Regions from separate parts of the Streptomyces sp. NPDC048411 genome, predicted to be linked through region 3. Evidence: riboswitches for the same ligand, from Rfam matches in the RefSeq annotation. Region 3 holds a riboswitch; each other region holds the start of a gene.

Region 1 (3,615 bases), on a different contig from region 3:
GCAGTCGCAGCCGGGTCGCGGTGGAGAACCGGTCCCGGTCCTTCGCGGCCATGTCTCCGCCTCCCCACTACGCACGTCCGTCCCCGCACACGGTACGGGACCGAGTGCGGGGACGGACGGAGGCCGTGGCCTTTGCCCGGTACCGGGCCTGCGATCAGCCCTTGCCGTGCTGATCAGTCAGCGGAGCGCTGTGCTGATCAGTTCGCAGAGCGCTGTGCTGATCAGTTCGCAGAGCGCTGTGCTGATCAGTTCGCAGAGCGAAACCGCGGGAACGCGGAGCGGCCCGCGTACACCGCCGCGTCGTCGAGGATCTCCTCGATGCGCAGCAGCTGGTTGTACTTGGCGACGCGGTCCGAGCGGGCCGGGGCGCCGGTCTTGATCTGGCCGCAGTTCACCGCGACGGCGAGGTCGGCGATGGTGACGTCCTCGGTCTCGCCGGAGCGGTGGGACATCATGCACTTGAAGCCGTTGCGCTGGGCCAGCTCGACGGCGTCCAGGGTCTCGGTCAGCGAACCGATCTGGTTGACCTTGACGAGCAGGGCGTTGGCGGAGCCCTCCTCGATGCCGCGGGCCAGGCGCTCCGGGTTGGTGACGAACAGGTCGTCGCCGACGATCTGCACCTTGGCGCCGAGCTTCTGGGTGATGACGTTCCAGCCGGCCCAGTCGTCCTCGTACAGCGGGTCCTCGATGGAGACCAACGGGTACGCGGAGACGAGCTCCTCGTAGTACTCGGTCATCTCGGCGGCCGAGCGGGACTTGCCCTCGAACTCGTACGTGCCGTCCTTGTAGAACTCCGAGGCGGCGACGTCGAGCGCGAGCGCGATGTCCTTGCCCGGGGCGTAACCGGCTTCCTTGATGGCCTCGATGATGAGGTCCAGGGCGGCGCGGTTCGACTCCAGGTTCGGCGCGAAGCCGCCCTCGTCGCCGAGACCGGTCGACAGGCCCTTGGTCTTCAGGACCTTCTTCAGCGTGTGGTAGACCTCGGCGCCCCAGCGCAGGGCCTCGGAGAAGGACTCCGCGCCGATCGGCGCGATCATGAACTCCTGGATGTCCACGTTGGAGTCGGCGTGCGACCCACCGTTGAGGATGTTCATCATCGGGACGGGCAGCAGGTGCGCGTTCGGGCCACCGAGGTAGCGGAACAGCGGCAGGTCCGAGGCCTCGGACGCGGCGTGCGCGACGGCCAGCGAGACGCCGAGGATGGCGTTGGCGCCGAGCGAGCCCTTGTTCTCGGTGGCGTCCAGGTCGAACATGGCCTGGTCGATCAGCCGCTGCTCGGTGGCGTCGTAGCCGACGAGCTCCGGGCCGATCTGCTCGATCACGGCGAGGACGGCCTTCTCGACGCCCTTGCCCTGGTAGCGGTTGGGGTCACCGTCGCGAAGCTCAATGGCCTCGAACGCACCGGTGGAGGCGCCGGACGGCACAGCAGCACGGCCCGTGCTGCCGTCGTCGAGGCCAACCTCGACCTCGACCGTGGGGTTTCCGCGGGAGTCGAGGATTTCCCGGGCTACGACGACGTCGATGGACGGCACGAGGCATCTCCTTCTGGGATATGACGCTGGTTGTGCAGGGTCGCTTTGGCCTTGCGACAAGAGCCTAACCGGCTGGGCCGCCTCGGTCCGCCGACCGCCCGCCCCCTGGGACGAAAAAGGACCCAAGGGCACTCGTAGCAGGGCAAAGGTCCAGATTTCTACTGGACGGTAACGACAACGGTTGAACAGTGAATACGAAAAACCCCGACCCGGCACGTACGGGGGAATCCGCGCCGGGTCGGGGTGCTCGGGGAGGAGAGAGCCCGTGTCTACGGGGAGCCCGTGTCCACGGAGCGCCCGTCCTACTTCGTCAGGTGGAGCTGCTGACCCGGGTAGATCAGGTCGGCGTCCTGGACGATGTCCTTGTTCAGCTTGAAGAGCTGCTGCCAGCCGCCCTTCACCTTGTGCTGCGCGGCGATCTTGCTGAGCGAGTCGCCGGACTTCACCGTGTACTCGCCGTCGCCCTTGGCGACCTTCTCGCCGGTCGGCGTGGTGACGGTCTTCTTGGGGGCGGTGCCGCGGTCCGCGCGGGAGGCGGCGGGGGCCTCGGTGCGCTCGGCCGGCTTCGGCGCGGCCTGCTTCGGCGCGGCCTGCTTCGACTGCTGCGCCGGGGCGTTCTGCTGCGCGGTGGAACCGGTGTCGACACCCGGGTCGACACCATCGTTGGTGAGGCGACCGGCGCCGGCACAGCCCCAGGCACCCGGGCCCTGCATGGCGAGGAGCTTCTCGGCGGTGGCGATCTGCTGAGCCTTGGTGGCGAGGTCGGCACGCGGGGCGTACTGCGTACCACCGGCGGCGGCCCAGCTGGACTGCGAGAACTGCAGGCCGCCGTAGTAGCCGTTGCCGGTGTTGATGGACCAGTTGCCACCGGACTCGCACTGGGCGACGGCGTCCCACGTGGCGACGGAGGCGGCGGAGGCACCGGTCGCACCCATCAGAGGAGCGGCGATGGCGGCACCGGTGACACCGGCGAGCGTGGCGACACGGACGGCCTTGGACGGGCGACGGTGCTTGCCCTTGCTGTTCAGCAGCATGGAACTTCTCCTCACCGACGCCTACGAGGTGAGCTGTCGGGTTCGGGCCAAGTGAGTTGCCCGGTCGCATGTCCTAGCACGCGACTTCACCCCGAGCCGGTCCTGACGGTCTTTCGACCATCGGGCCCGGCGGCTTACCTGGGTCCCCCGCTCCTGCCTACGGCGCTTTACGCGTCTGTTCCCTTCGACCGACGGCAGGATTCGGCGTGACGGTCGACGGGGCCCGCGGTGCGAGCGGTTCCGACCGTAAACGTATGCAACCTCGACATTCAAAGATGGGCATAACGGACAATCAGTCCTTACCTGCATCCGAATGCGCAGCGTTTTCGCAGGTGAGGGGCGATGCGGACAGACCCGGCAGGCGCGACACGCCAATTGACGCAAAGAGACCCATGTCTCACTTACGCATAAGCGGACATAGGTCCCTGAACTACCCCGGTTTCTGGGGTGCTTTTAGCCGTTTATCAGACTGCTCTCACTTCGACTTCACGCCGAGATCGAGGCTCTGGCCAGGCAGGATGAGGTCCGGGTCGCCGCCGACCGCACCCTTGTTCGCCTTGTAGAGAGCGGGCCATCCGCCGGGAACCTTCTGTGCGTCAGCAATCGCCGAGAGGTTGTCGCCCGGCCGGACGGTGTAATCGCCGTCGGCCGCCACCGCGCGCGTGTCGCGCCCCTCACTGTTGCCGCGGGAAGCATGCCGGCCCGAGTCCCGGCCACCGCCCCTGCCCGCACCCTGACTCACCTCGGAGGCCGGCGCGCCACGGTGCTTGCCACCCGCCTCATTTCCGGGGACGTCGGACTTCTGGGGCGAGTCAGACGAATCAGACTTCTTGGACGGTGATGTGGCTGACGGCTCTGCCGACGGCTTGTGCGACGCGTTGCCCGACGCCTTGTGCGACGCCTTGTGCGACGCCTTGGCGGACGGCGCCTCGGACGCGTCCCCGCCCTTCGCCGGTTCGGCCGACGGCACGACTCCCGGGTCGACCCCCGGCAACACCCCGTCCTCCGTGAGCCCGGAGATGCCCGCACAGCTGGGCCACGCCTTCGGC
Region 2 (3,615 bases), on a different contig from region 3:
AGACCAGGGCCATCAGCCGCTTGGAGTCGGCCGCGTCGTAGATCGAGAACGACGAGGTGAAGCCGAGCCGCTTCGACTCGCGGCGCAAAATCCGGACGCACGCGCTGTGGAACGTCATGACCCACATGGCGTTGGCGCGCGGTCCGACGAGCTGCTCGACGCGCTCCTTCATCTCGCCCGCGGCCTTGTTGGTGAAGGTGATCGCCAGGATCTGGCCGGGGTGCACGCCGCGCTCGGCCAGCAGGTGGGCGATGCGGTGGGTGAGCACCCGGGTCTTGCCGGAGCCCGCGCCGGCGACGATGAGCAGCGGCGATCCGGCGTGCACGACCGCGGCGCGCTGCTCGGTGTTCAGCCCGTCGAGCAGGGCAGCGGAGTCGATGGCGGGGCGGTGGGCGCCGTCCCGGTAGTACGCGTCCCGAGGCGGCGGGGGCGCGTCGAACACGCCCGCGAAGAGGTCCTCCGGCACCGCTTCGGGTGCGGAGTCCTCGGGGGGCGGCGGGGGTTCTTCCTCCGGGTGCTGGAGGCCGGCCAGGAAACTGTCGTCAAAGAGGCTGCTCATCGCCTCACGAGTCTAGGGCGACGCACCGACACTCTGCGGCCGCATGGAGAAGCGCGACCGGAAGGCGCCTACGTACGGGGAGCAGCCACCCACGCCCCGTAAGGAAATCAGGGCCCGGACCACGCCTTCCGGCCCCTCTACACCAAGGTCACGAAAACGTATCGGGCATATCGAACATCAACCTTCACAGCGGCAACACGGTTGGCTAGCGTGCTCCCTCGGGCGGCCCGTACCCCCTTGAGGCGAACCACGCCGAGCGGGCTCCCACGCCGAATCCGCGCTGCCCACAGGGGAGTTCGGAACCGGGGACCCATAGGAAAAACCGGGGTGAATCGGTCCAAATCCCCACTCGGACCGTAGGGCAGCCTTCCGTTCCGCCCGAACCCGACAGCTAACCCGGTAGGCGGTCCACGGAAGGAGACGCCGGCTTTGGCATCGCACCGCAAACCGCGCAGCCGGGCACGCACCACCACCCCCGCCGTCGGGCTCACGACGGCCGCACTGGCAGGGGTGACCCTGCTGTCGACCCAGAGCGCCATGGCCGCTCCGGGCGCACCCAAGCCCAGCATCGAGGACGTACAGAAGAAGGTCGACGACCTCTACCGGCAGGCGGGCACCGCGACCCAGCAGTACAACAGGGCGAAGGAGGCCTCCGCCACGCAGCGCGGCAAGGTGGACGCCCTGCTGGAGGACGTGGCCGAGCGCGCCGACAAGCTGAACGAGGCGCGCAGGACCCTCGGCAACTACGCGGCCGCGCAGTACCGCACCGGCTCCATCGCCCCGACCGCCACCTTCTTCCTGGCCGACGACCCGCAGTCGTACTTCGACCAGAACCAGCTGATGAACCGGATGACCGCCCAGCAGCAGAAGGCGGTCACGGACTTCCGTACGCAGCAGGCAGCGGCGGCGAAGAAGCGCACCGAGGCGGTGCAGAGCCTGGAGACGCTCACCGAGTCCCAGGCCACGCTCCGGACCAGCAAACAATCCGTCCAGAAGAAGCTGGGCGAGGCGCGCGCGATGCTGTCGAAGCTGACGGCCGAGGAGAAAGCGCGGCTGGCGGCGCTGGAGCGCGAGAAGGAGGCGGAGGCCAAGCGCAAGGCGGAGGAACTCGCCCGCCGGCAGGCCGCCGCCAAGGCCGAGGCGGACCGCAAGGCCGAGGCGGCGGCGAAGGAGGCCGGCTCCACCGGCGGCACGGGCACGGGGACGGGCGCGGGAACCGGGACCGGCTCGGACACCAGCGCCACCTCGAAGGCCGAGAAGGTTCTCGCCTTCGCCCGCGCCCAGATCGGCAAGCCGTATGTCTGGGGAGCCACGGGCCCCTCCTCCTACGACTGCTCGGGGCTGACCCAGGCCGCCTGGAAGGCGGCGGGCGTCGACATCCCCCGCACCACCTGGGACCAGGTGGAGGTCGGCACCCGGATAGCCACGGCCGACCTTCAGCCGGGCGACCTCGTCTTCTTCTACGACGACATCAGCCACGTCGGTATCTACAAGGGCGACGGCATGATGATCCACGCCCCGAAGCCGGGGGCGAACGTCCGCGAGGAGTCGATCTACTACATGCCGATCTACGGCAGCGTGCGCCCGGCGTAGCGGCGGGCCCTCATGCGCGAGTGAGCCCCTGCCGGACCCGGCAGGGGCTCACTCGCGCATGTGCGTGGTCCGGCTCAGGTCCAGAGCATCGCGATGAAGATATTGGCGACCGTCAGTCCGCCGACCGCCGCGAACACGCCCTTCTCGGCCTTCTCCTCGTCCCGCTTGATGTAGACCAGCGCGAGGATCACCACCAGGACCGCCAGCTTCACGCCGATCTTGATGTTGTTGACCGAGTGGCCGTCGGCCTGGTTGAGCCCGACCAGCGCGACGCCGGTGACCAGCATGGTCAGCGCGCCGTGCAGCATCGCCGGGACGAAGCGTGCCGTGCCCGCGCCCATCGCCTTCATCTGGGTCAGGAAGCCGCCCAGGAGGGAGGCGATACCGATGATGTGCAGCGCGACGAAGACATTGATGAGTACGTCCATGAGGCAGCAGCCTAGCCGGGGCCATATCACCCCTCTTCGGCGAGGTGGGGGCTCCTTGGTATTTCGCTTGCATCTGCACCGAGTGCCCGACTCTGGTGTAATTTTCCAGTCACTCAACGACACCTCATCGCCAAATTCAGGCAATAACCGTCATTGCGACTCTTCCCAGCGCCCCGGGCTTAGCGTCCCTGTCCAGGTGGCCGGCTTCACCACCGCTCCGCACCCGGACGGCAGCCCGGTCACCCCGCCGAGAAATCCGGCGGCGGGCCGCTCCCCCTGTTGGCGTCCCGCCGCCGGACCTCAGCGGCCCGCCGGTAGGCCCCGACGGGCAGTCGACGCAAGGAGCCCCGCCCCCGTGGCAGCGCATCGGAAACCCAGGCAGCGTCCGCACCCCGGCTCCGCCGCCCGCACCGCAGCCACCCTCGCCTTCGCCGCGGCGGCGACCGCCGCCGCCCTGCCGGGCTCCGCGCACGCCGAACCACAGCCCACCCCCGCCCGGATCAAGGCCGCGGTGGACCGGCTGTACCACGACGCCGAGGTCGCCACCGAGCAGTACAACGGCGCGAAGGAGAAGGCGACCGCCGCCGCCAAGTCCCTGAACGCACTGCGCGACGAGGCCGCACGCAGGACCGAACGCCTCAACGCCTCCCGCGACGCACTCGGTTCGCTCGCCGCCGCGGAGTACCGCACCGGCGGCCTCGACCCCGCCGTGCAGCTGGCGCTGTCCTCGGACCCCGACCAGTATCTGCAACGGGCCTCGTACGTGGACCGGGCCGTCGACCGCCAGGCAGCCGAGGTCTCCCATGTGCAACGGCAGGTCACCGAGATCGCCCAGCTGCGCGCGGAGGCGAAGGACGAGCTGGCGGACCTCACCGCCCGCCGGGCCGACCTGAAGAAGCACCGGGCGACGGTCAGGGCCAGACTGGCGGAGGCCCAGAAGCTCCTCGACACCCTCTCACCCGCGGAGCGCGCCGAGTTCGAACGCTCGGACACCGCCCGCGCCGCCGCCCGCGCGAATCGCAGCGCCCCGCGCTT
Region 3 (3,615 bases):
GAGAGTCTGGTCTAGACAACCATTGATTTGTGAAGGGCAGAACCATGGCTGAGCGTCGCGTCAATGTCGGTTGGGCCGAGGGCCTGCACGCCCGCCCTGCTTCCATCTTCGTTCGTGCGGCCACGGCGTCCGGCATCCCCGTGACGATCGCCAAGTCCGACGGCCCCCCGGTGAACGCCGCCTCCATCCTCGCGGTGCTCGGCCTCGGCGCGCACGGCGGCGAGGAGATCGTGATCGCCTCCGAGGCGGACGACGCGGAGGCCGCGCTCGACCGGCTGGCGAAGCTGGTCACCGAGGGGCTCGAGGAGCTCCCCGAGACCGTCTGATTCCAGGGTTCCGATCAGGGGGAAGCCTTTCCGGCCAGTTCCTGTCGGGTCCATTTCTGTGACGGAGCCGCGATACCCCCAACCGGGACCGCGGCTCCTGCGTTTCCTGATACCGGCAATGCCTCCGGAGCGAATTTCGGGCAGCCCAAAGAAAGACCCGCGTACTTAATTCACTTTGTATACGGCGCAGGTGTTAACGCCGGCCGCTCGCGATGTTTACGGCATGTTGCGAATTCCTCACCCGGCCGCCGGAACGGGGGCGCCGGCATCACGGCCCGGAGCACCGCCCGCGCGGCGCAACCGGTGCGCGGCGGCGGCCCGCTCGGCGTGCTGGGCGGCCAGCGCCCTGGCCCGTTCCGCGTCGCCGCGCCCCACGGCGTCCACGATGGCTCCGCGCTCGCCCCAGCAATCGGCCAGACGGGCCGGCTGCTCGACCGCGTACATCCAGGCGATCTTGTGGCGTAGCTGGGTGAGCAGCGCGACGAGCCCGGGGCTGCCGGACGCCTGGGCGAGCGTCTCGTGGAACCAGCCGCCCAGGGAGCGCAGATCCTCCCCCTCACCCCGCCGCGCTCTGTCCTGACCCAGCCTGACCAGGCCGCGCAGCACCTTGAGGTGCGCCTCGGTGCGGCGTTGTGCGGCACGGGCCGCACCGAGCGGCTCCAGCAGCATCCGCACGTCCAGAAGGTCGGCGGCCTCCTGTTCGGTGGGCTCGGCGACACAGGCACCGGCATGTCGGCGGGTGACCACGAAGCCCTCGGACTCCAGGGTGCGCAGCGCTTCCCGCACCGGGACACGGGATACCCCGTAACGACGCGCGAGCAGCTCCTCGGTGAGTCTGCCGCCGCGTTCGAAGACACCGGAGACGATGTCGTCACGGATTGCCGTACATACCGATTGCGCCGGAATACGCATGTCCGAACCTCCGCCTTAATCCCCCGCGAAACGCGGCCGATCGACGCCTGTTCCGTGACTCTATTGCACGGCGGCTGCATTTCCGAAGCCGGGCCGAAAACCATGAATACCCTTTGACCCGGGGACGGTTCCGCGGGGCGGTTCGGCAGGAACGGACACGCCGAAGGCCCCGGCGGAAGCCGGGGCCTTCGGCGTATTGCGGATGGGACGTCGGTCAGACGTTCACGCCATGGGCGCGCAGGTACGCCACGGGGTCCATGTCGGAGCCGTACGAAGGCGTGGTGCGGGCCTCGAAGTGGAGGTGCGGTCCGGTGGAGTTGCCGGTCGAGCCGGAGAGGCCGATCTGCTGGCCTGCGCCGACGCTCTGGCCGACGGAGACGCCGATCGAGGAGAGGTGGCCGTACTGGGTGTACGTGCCGTCCGTCATCCGCAGCACGATGTTGTTGCCGTATGCGCCACCCCAGCCCGCCTCGACGACCGTGCCGGCGCCGACGGCGACGACGGAGCTGCCGGAGGCGGCGTGGAAGTCGATGCCCGAGTGGCGGCCGGAGGACCAGAGGGATCCGCTCGACTTGTAGCCGGTGGTGACGTACGAACCGGCGACCGGGAGCTGGAAGGAGCCCAGGCGGGTGCGCTCGGCGGAACGGGCGGCGCGGGCCTTCGCGTCACGGGCCGCCTTGGCGCGGGCCTCGGCCTTGACCTTCGCCGCCGCGTCGGCCTTGGCAGCCTCGGCAGCCTTCGCGGCGACGTCGGCCTGGCGCTTCTGCACCTCGGCCTGGGTGGCCACCTGGTCGGCGAGGGCATCCTCGATGGCGACGATCTGGGTCAGACCGGTTTCATCGCCGGAGGGGGCCTCGGCATCCGTGGCGAGGGCCGGAGAGGCCAGTCCGCCGATGACACCGGTGGTCGCCAGCGTTGCGACTCCGGCGACGCGTGCGCTCCTGCGCTTCAGGCGGCTCGGGGCACGGTGCTTCCCGGTGGGGCGGGTGAACGCCATGAAGTAGCTGGTCCTTTCCTTCCTTCTCGCCTACCGGGTTAGCTGACGGGTTCGGAGCAGGAAGGTCTCCTACGGATCCCCGGCCTCACAGGAGGTCGCGGCATCCGATGCACCCCAGGGACTGCGTGGGTCCCCGGCTCCCCAGGCTCGCGCCTGACGGGGACTCGGCGATCACTGCCCGGCGCCACGGATGCGGCATACGAGTGACGGACAGCGGAGCCGACGCTAGGCGGGGGCACTTTCATTCACCAAACGGACAGGGCGCTTTGTAGCGCATCCCACAGAGCAAGCAAGGAACTTTCGTCTCAAATCGGGCAAAAAGGAAGACCCTGGCGGGAAGCGACTCGCCAGGGTCCCTCTTCGCCCCCCTTTGCGGGGCTTTGGTGCATCAGCCGGTGACGACCGACACCTCTCCGATGCCCAACGCCCTGACCGGCTCCTCGATCTGCGCGGCGTCGCCGACGAGAATCGTGACCAGCCGGTCCACGGGGAAGGCGTTGACCACGGCTGCGGTCGCCTCGACCGTGCCGGTCTCGGCCAGGCGGGCGTACAACTGCGCCTGGTAGTCATCCGGGAGGTGCTGCTCGACCTGGTCGGCGAGCGTGCCGGCGACGGAGGCAGCCGTCTCGAACTTCAGCGGGGCGACACCCACGAGGTTCTGCACAGCGGTCTCGCGCTCGGCGTCGGTCAGCCCCTCGGCCACCAGGGTCCGCAGGACCTTCCACAGGTCGTCGAGCGCCGGTCCGGTGGACTCCGTGTCCACCGAGCCGCTGATCGCCAGCATCGCCGCGCCGGTCACCCCGGAGGCGGAGTCCGGGGCCGTCGAGCGCAGGACCTGCCCGAAGGCCCGCACGCCGTAGGTGTAGCCCTTCTCCTCGCGCAGCACCCGGTCCAGCCGGGAGGTGAGTGTGCCGCCCAGGCAGTAGGTGCCGAGGACCTGGGCCGGCCACACGCTGTCGTGCCGGTCGGCGCCGATGCGGCCGATCAGCAGTTGCGTCTGCACGGCGCCCGGACGGTCGACGATCACCACGCGGCCGGTGTCGTCGGCGGTGATCGGCGGGACCGGACGGGGCTCCACAGTGTTTCCGGTCCAGTCGCCGATGGTGTCGGCGAGCAGGGCGTCCAGGTCGATACCGGTGAGGTCGCCCACGACGACGACGGTCGCGGTGGACGGCCGGACATGGGCCTCGTAGAAGGCGCGCACGGCCGCGGAGTCGATCCGCTCCACCGTCTCCTCGGTGCCCTGGCGCGGGCGTGACATCCGCGACGTGGCCGGGAAGAGCTCCTTGGAGAGCTGCTTGGCGGCACGCCGGGCCGGGTTGGCCTGCTCGTGCGGAATCTCGTCGAGCCGGTTGTTCACCAGTCGCTCGATCTCGCTGT
Region 4 (3,615 bases), on a different contig from region 3:
CGTCCAGGAGCACCCCCGACAGTGGCAACTGCACGGTGCGCTGCTCGCCGAGGTCGACCGCATTCTCGATGAGCTGGACATCGACAAACGCGCTGAACGCCTTGGCGAGGAACTCGACCGCCACTCCGCTGAACTGCACGAACGCCGTCCCCGGCTCGCCGCACTGCGGCGGCGGCTCGGCAGCCACCGGGCCCCGCAGCCGACCGTCCCGGGAGGGTGAGGGTGAGGGCGAGGCGAGATCGAGACCGAGGAATATGACGAGGGATTGGAGCGGCTCCTGCCCACCTCGCATCCGGTCGCCCAGCCGACCCCGGGTCCCCAGGGCAAGGTCCCCGCGGACCGGGAGCGGCAGCTGCACTGAAGCCGCGCTCCTCACCCACCGGCAGACGCACGGGTCCTCAGGCACGGATCGGTGATCCCGCCGGGACAGGCGAGACGGTCGATGTCCCAGCCGGCGCGCCCCGCTCCGGCCTGATAGGCGCTTTCGTAGAAGGCGAGTACGGCCGCACGGGGATCGCTCTCGGTGCGGGCCGCGTCGTACGGCAGCACCGCCAGGTGGCTGCCGCCACGATCCACCCATTGCGCCGACACCGGAGTGAGCGGTTCCTCCGCCAGCCGCGCCGGTTCGGGAGCGGTGTACGAGTAGAACGCGGGCGCGGCGAACGTGTCGTCACCGAACCAGAAACCGAAGCTGATCACTTCCCGGGAGTAGGCCTCTCGCGTCACCGGGTCGATCTGCTGGGGCTGGTCGATCTGACGCTCCGCAAAGCGGGTGTGAGCAATATCGAAGGTGTGCCAGAAATGGTGCACGGGGCTGACTTTCCCCGAAAATCGCGCGGCGAATTCCTCCAGTACCAGGGCCACTTGACTGAGGACCTGCCAATACCGGTTGGCCTGTTCGGGATCGTATGCCGCGTGCTCCGTATCCTCGGCGAACGGCCGGTCGGCGTCAGGCAGATCGAATGGCTTGGGCAAATTGATATCCACCTTGATGCCCAGCGTGTCCAGGGCAGCCATGACCTTCTGGTGGAAGGACGCCACGGACTGGCCCGAAAGCGGGAACGAGACCATCACGCCGTCCAGTCTTGTGATGACGAGTCGATGGCCGACGAAGTCGAAGTCCACCGTGAAAATCGGGTTTCCGTCGATCTGCCCCATGGGGCGGGTGGTGATACCGCGGCCCGTGAGGTGAAACGGAACGTTCCACCAGTGATTGCGCCGGACACTGGCCGCGAGGCGGATCTTTCCGACGACCTGCGCGAAGCGGTGGAGCGTCTCTTTGGTGTCACGCCACTCGGCGAGCGGCATGGGCGGGAACAGCTCCATCGCCATCACCTCTCTCGTGCTGCCGGACGGTTCCGGCGGGTGGGCAGGGCGTTCTTCCGCACCATCATGGCCACGCCGAAGGTGTGCGGCATCTCGTGCGGCCGCCATGGTGTCGTTCGCGTGAACCTGCACGACCTGGCCGGTGGGCGGCCACTCGCGCGCCGCAGTCGGCGCAGGCGGGTGACGCGCGGTCGCTCCCGGCCGTTTCCCCGGGGACGCCCTTCCCGGCGAGTCGAAGGCCGGGTGCCTGCCCCTGACGCCAAAATCTCCTGAATGTCGCAATTTTGGCGATAAAGGGAAGTTGCTCGCTGCTCTGGTGAATGCGTAACCCGAGCAGGCCCGAGGGTCTGCGCGCCGGGCAAATCGCCCTTTTCGGACCGAGTGGCGAGAGTCACCTTCCGGGCCCGCGGACGCAGCGACGTGTCGCCCGGTTCCCTTCTGCGCCAAGAAAGTTGGCTTTGCGGACCGGGGTGGATTGCGAAAATTTCCGCGACTCGATCTTGTAAATGAATTGTGATCGAGAAATGGGGGCTTGTTCAGGTCGGAGTTTCTCGCCTACGGTCACCGTCAATCCGGATGGAACGCCGAATCCTGCCGCCGTCCGGGAACCCGACCATTCACGTACGGCAGGAGCGGGGGACCCGCGCAATCCGCCGATCCGGTATCCGGAACGGCTAGGGGTGAAGTCGTATTCCCATACGGCGAGGCAACTCCAGCCTCAACCCGACAGCTCACCTCGTAGGCGACGGAGAGGAATGCGCCATGCCCGCACAGGTTAACCACCGTCGTCGTAAGTCCAGTTCGCTGACTCGCGGATTCATCGCCGTGAGCACGGGCGGAGCCGCTCTCGCGCTTCCGATGATCGGGGCAACCGTTGCCTCGGCAGCGCCGGCGCAGCCTGCCACCGCCGCCGTCGCCAAGACAGTGGCGCCCGCTGCCGCCCCCGCCAAGCCGACTGCCGTGCGGGCAGCTACGCCCACCGTCTATTCCGTGATAGCCGGCGATTCCCTTTACAAGATCGCCCTGAGCTATTCCGTGAGCGGCGGTTGGCAGCAGCTGTACAAGGACAATCGAGCGGTCATCGGAGCAGACCCCGGCGTCCTTCACGCGGGCCAGAAGCTCACCATCGGCGCCACCGCGCCCGCGGCAGTCGAGTCCACGACGGCCACGAGTACCGCCGCTGCCGTCACCGCGAAGCCTGCGACGTACACGAACGACCTCGACGGCTGGATCAAGGAGTCGCTGGCCGTCATGGCCCAGCACGGCATCCCCGGCAGCTACAATGGCATCCACCGCAACATCATGCGCGAGTCCGCGGGCAACCCCCGGGCCATCAACAACTGGGACTCGAACGCCGCCAAGGGCACGCCGTCCAAGGGGCTCCTGCAGGTCATCGACCCCACGTTCCGGGCCTACCATGTGCCCGGTACGTCGATGGACCCCTACGACCCGGTCGCCAACATCACGGCCGCGTGCAACTACGCCGCCGCCAAGTACGGCTCGATCGACAACGTGTTCGGGGCCTACTGACGCCCGGTTGCGTTGATTCAGGCATGACGGGTGGCGAGGGTCCGATGGGGCTTCGCCACCCGTTCCCGTCGGTGTAGTGCACGGGAGACCATGCAGAAGTCGAGAAGTCAGCCCGCCTCGCTTCGCATCCGGCGGCGTCGTCGGATGTCACGCACCAGCTGCCAGAGAGTAGTGGCCTGCAGCAGGCATGCACACGCGACTGACCATCCCGACTCATCTCCGGCCGGATACGCCTGCAGCGCACCCATGACGAGCATGAGGCAGAGCAGAACACCCAACGCCGATATGGCCAGGCCGACCCGATCGGTCACCTGTGAATGGTCATGGATCAATCGAATCGATGCCTAGGGTGGGACCAGGTTCGGGCCACTGAGGCCGGCCCGCCTGACGCACGGCATTGATCCGGGGCGCCTCCGTCGGGCGCATGTTACCCATCGGTATGTAGTGACTTAACGCGCGAACAGCAGTAGAACCAGTTTCACTCTCTGGAGAGTGAGGCGTGTCACATGAGTGACTTTACCATGCACAATGCAGGCCCCAAGGGCGTTTCGCGTCGAAGGTTCATCGCAGGAACTGGTTCTATTTTAGGAGCCGTGGCCCTCGCGGGTCACACCACCCCGGCCCAGGCCGGGGTCGGCTCCGCAACCGCCCCGATCGACTCCGGGGCCCATGTCCCGGCCCTGGTCATCGGCACCGGATACGGCGGCTCCGTTGCCGCGCTGCGTCTCGCGCAGGCAGGCGTCGACGTGCACATGGTCG

Evidence for each region. Region 3 has a riboswitch for cyclic di-AMP ahead of AB0915_RS00265 (M23 family metallopeptidase). Riboswitches for the same ligand answer to the same signal wherever they lie in the genome.
Region 1: another riboswitch for cyclic di-AMP. It lies ahead of AB0915_RS20340 (transglycosylase family protein); the one in region 3 lies ahead of AB0915_RS00265 (M23 family metallopeptidase).
Region 2: another riboswitch for cyclic di-AMP. It lies ahead of AB0915_RS20915 (NlpC/P60 family protein); the one in region 3 lies ahead of AB0915_RS00265 (M23 family metallopeptidase).
Region 4: another riboswitch for cyclic di-AMP. It lies ahead of AB0915_RS35875 (LysM peptidoglycan-binding domain-containing protein); the one in region 3 lies ahead of AB0915_RS00265 (M23 family metallopeptidase).

Annotation. Positions count from the first base shown of each region.
Region 1 is NZ_JBEZKL010000054.1:35,688-39,302, forward strand. Features, by position in the region: gene AB0915_RS20330 (septum formation initiator family protein) at 1-52, opposite strand, end outside; gene eno (phosphopyruvate hydratase) at 246-1,532, opposite strand; gene AB0915_RS20340 (transglycosylase family protein) at 1,835-2,566, opposite strand; cyclic di-AMP (ydaO/yuaA leader) riboswitch at 2,570-2,741, opposite strand; gene AB0915_RS20345 (transglycosylase family protein) at 3,042-3,615, opposite strand, start outside.
Region 2 is NZ_JBEZKL010000057.1:8,403-12,017, forward strand. Features, by position in the region: gene pcrA (DNA helicase PcrA) at 1-559, opposite strand, end outside; cyclic di-AMP (ydaO/yuaA leader) riboswitch at 817-981, shown strand; gene AB0915_RS20915 (NlpC/P60 family protein) at 989-2,152, shown strand; gene AB0915_RS20920 (hypothetical protein) at 2,227-2,580, opposite strand; gene AB0915_RS20925 (C40 family peptidase) at 2,936-3,615, shown strand, end outside.
Region 3 is NZ_JBEZKL010000001.1:52,995-56,609, forward strand. Features, by position in the region: gene AB0915_RS00255 (HPr family phosphocarrier protein) at 45-326, shown strand; partial or broken gene AB0915_RS00260 (GntR family transcriptional regulator) at 520-1,238, opposite strand; gene AB0915_RS00265 (M23 family metallopeptidase) at 1,453-2,235, opposite strand; cyclic di-AMP (ydaO/yuaA leader) riboswitch at 2,249-2,415, opposite strand; gene AB0915_RS00270 (pitrilysin family protein) at 2,624-3,615, opposite strand, start outside.
Region 4 is NZ_JBEZKL010000188.1:3,862-7,476, reverse strand. Features, by position in the region: gene AB0915_RS35885 (aromatic acid exporter family protein) at 1-220, shown strand, start outside; gene AB0915_RS35880 (DUF5996 family protein) at 373-1,326, opposite strand; cyclic di-AMP (ydaO/yuaA leader) riboswitch at 1,899-2,084, shown strand; gene AB0915_RS35875 (LysM peptidoglycan-binding domain-containing protein) at 2,089-2,856, shown strand; gene AB0915_RS35870 (GMC oxidoreductase) at 3,363-3,615, shown strand, end outside.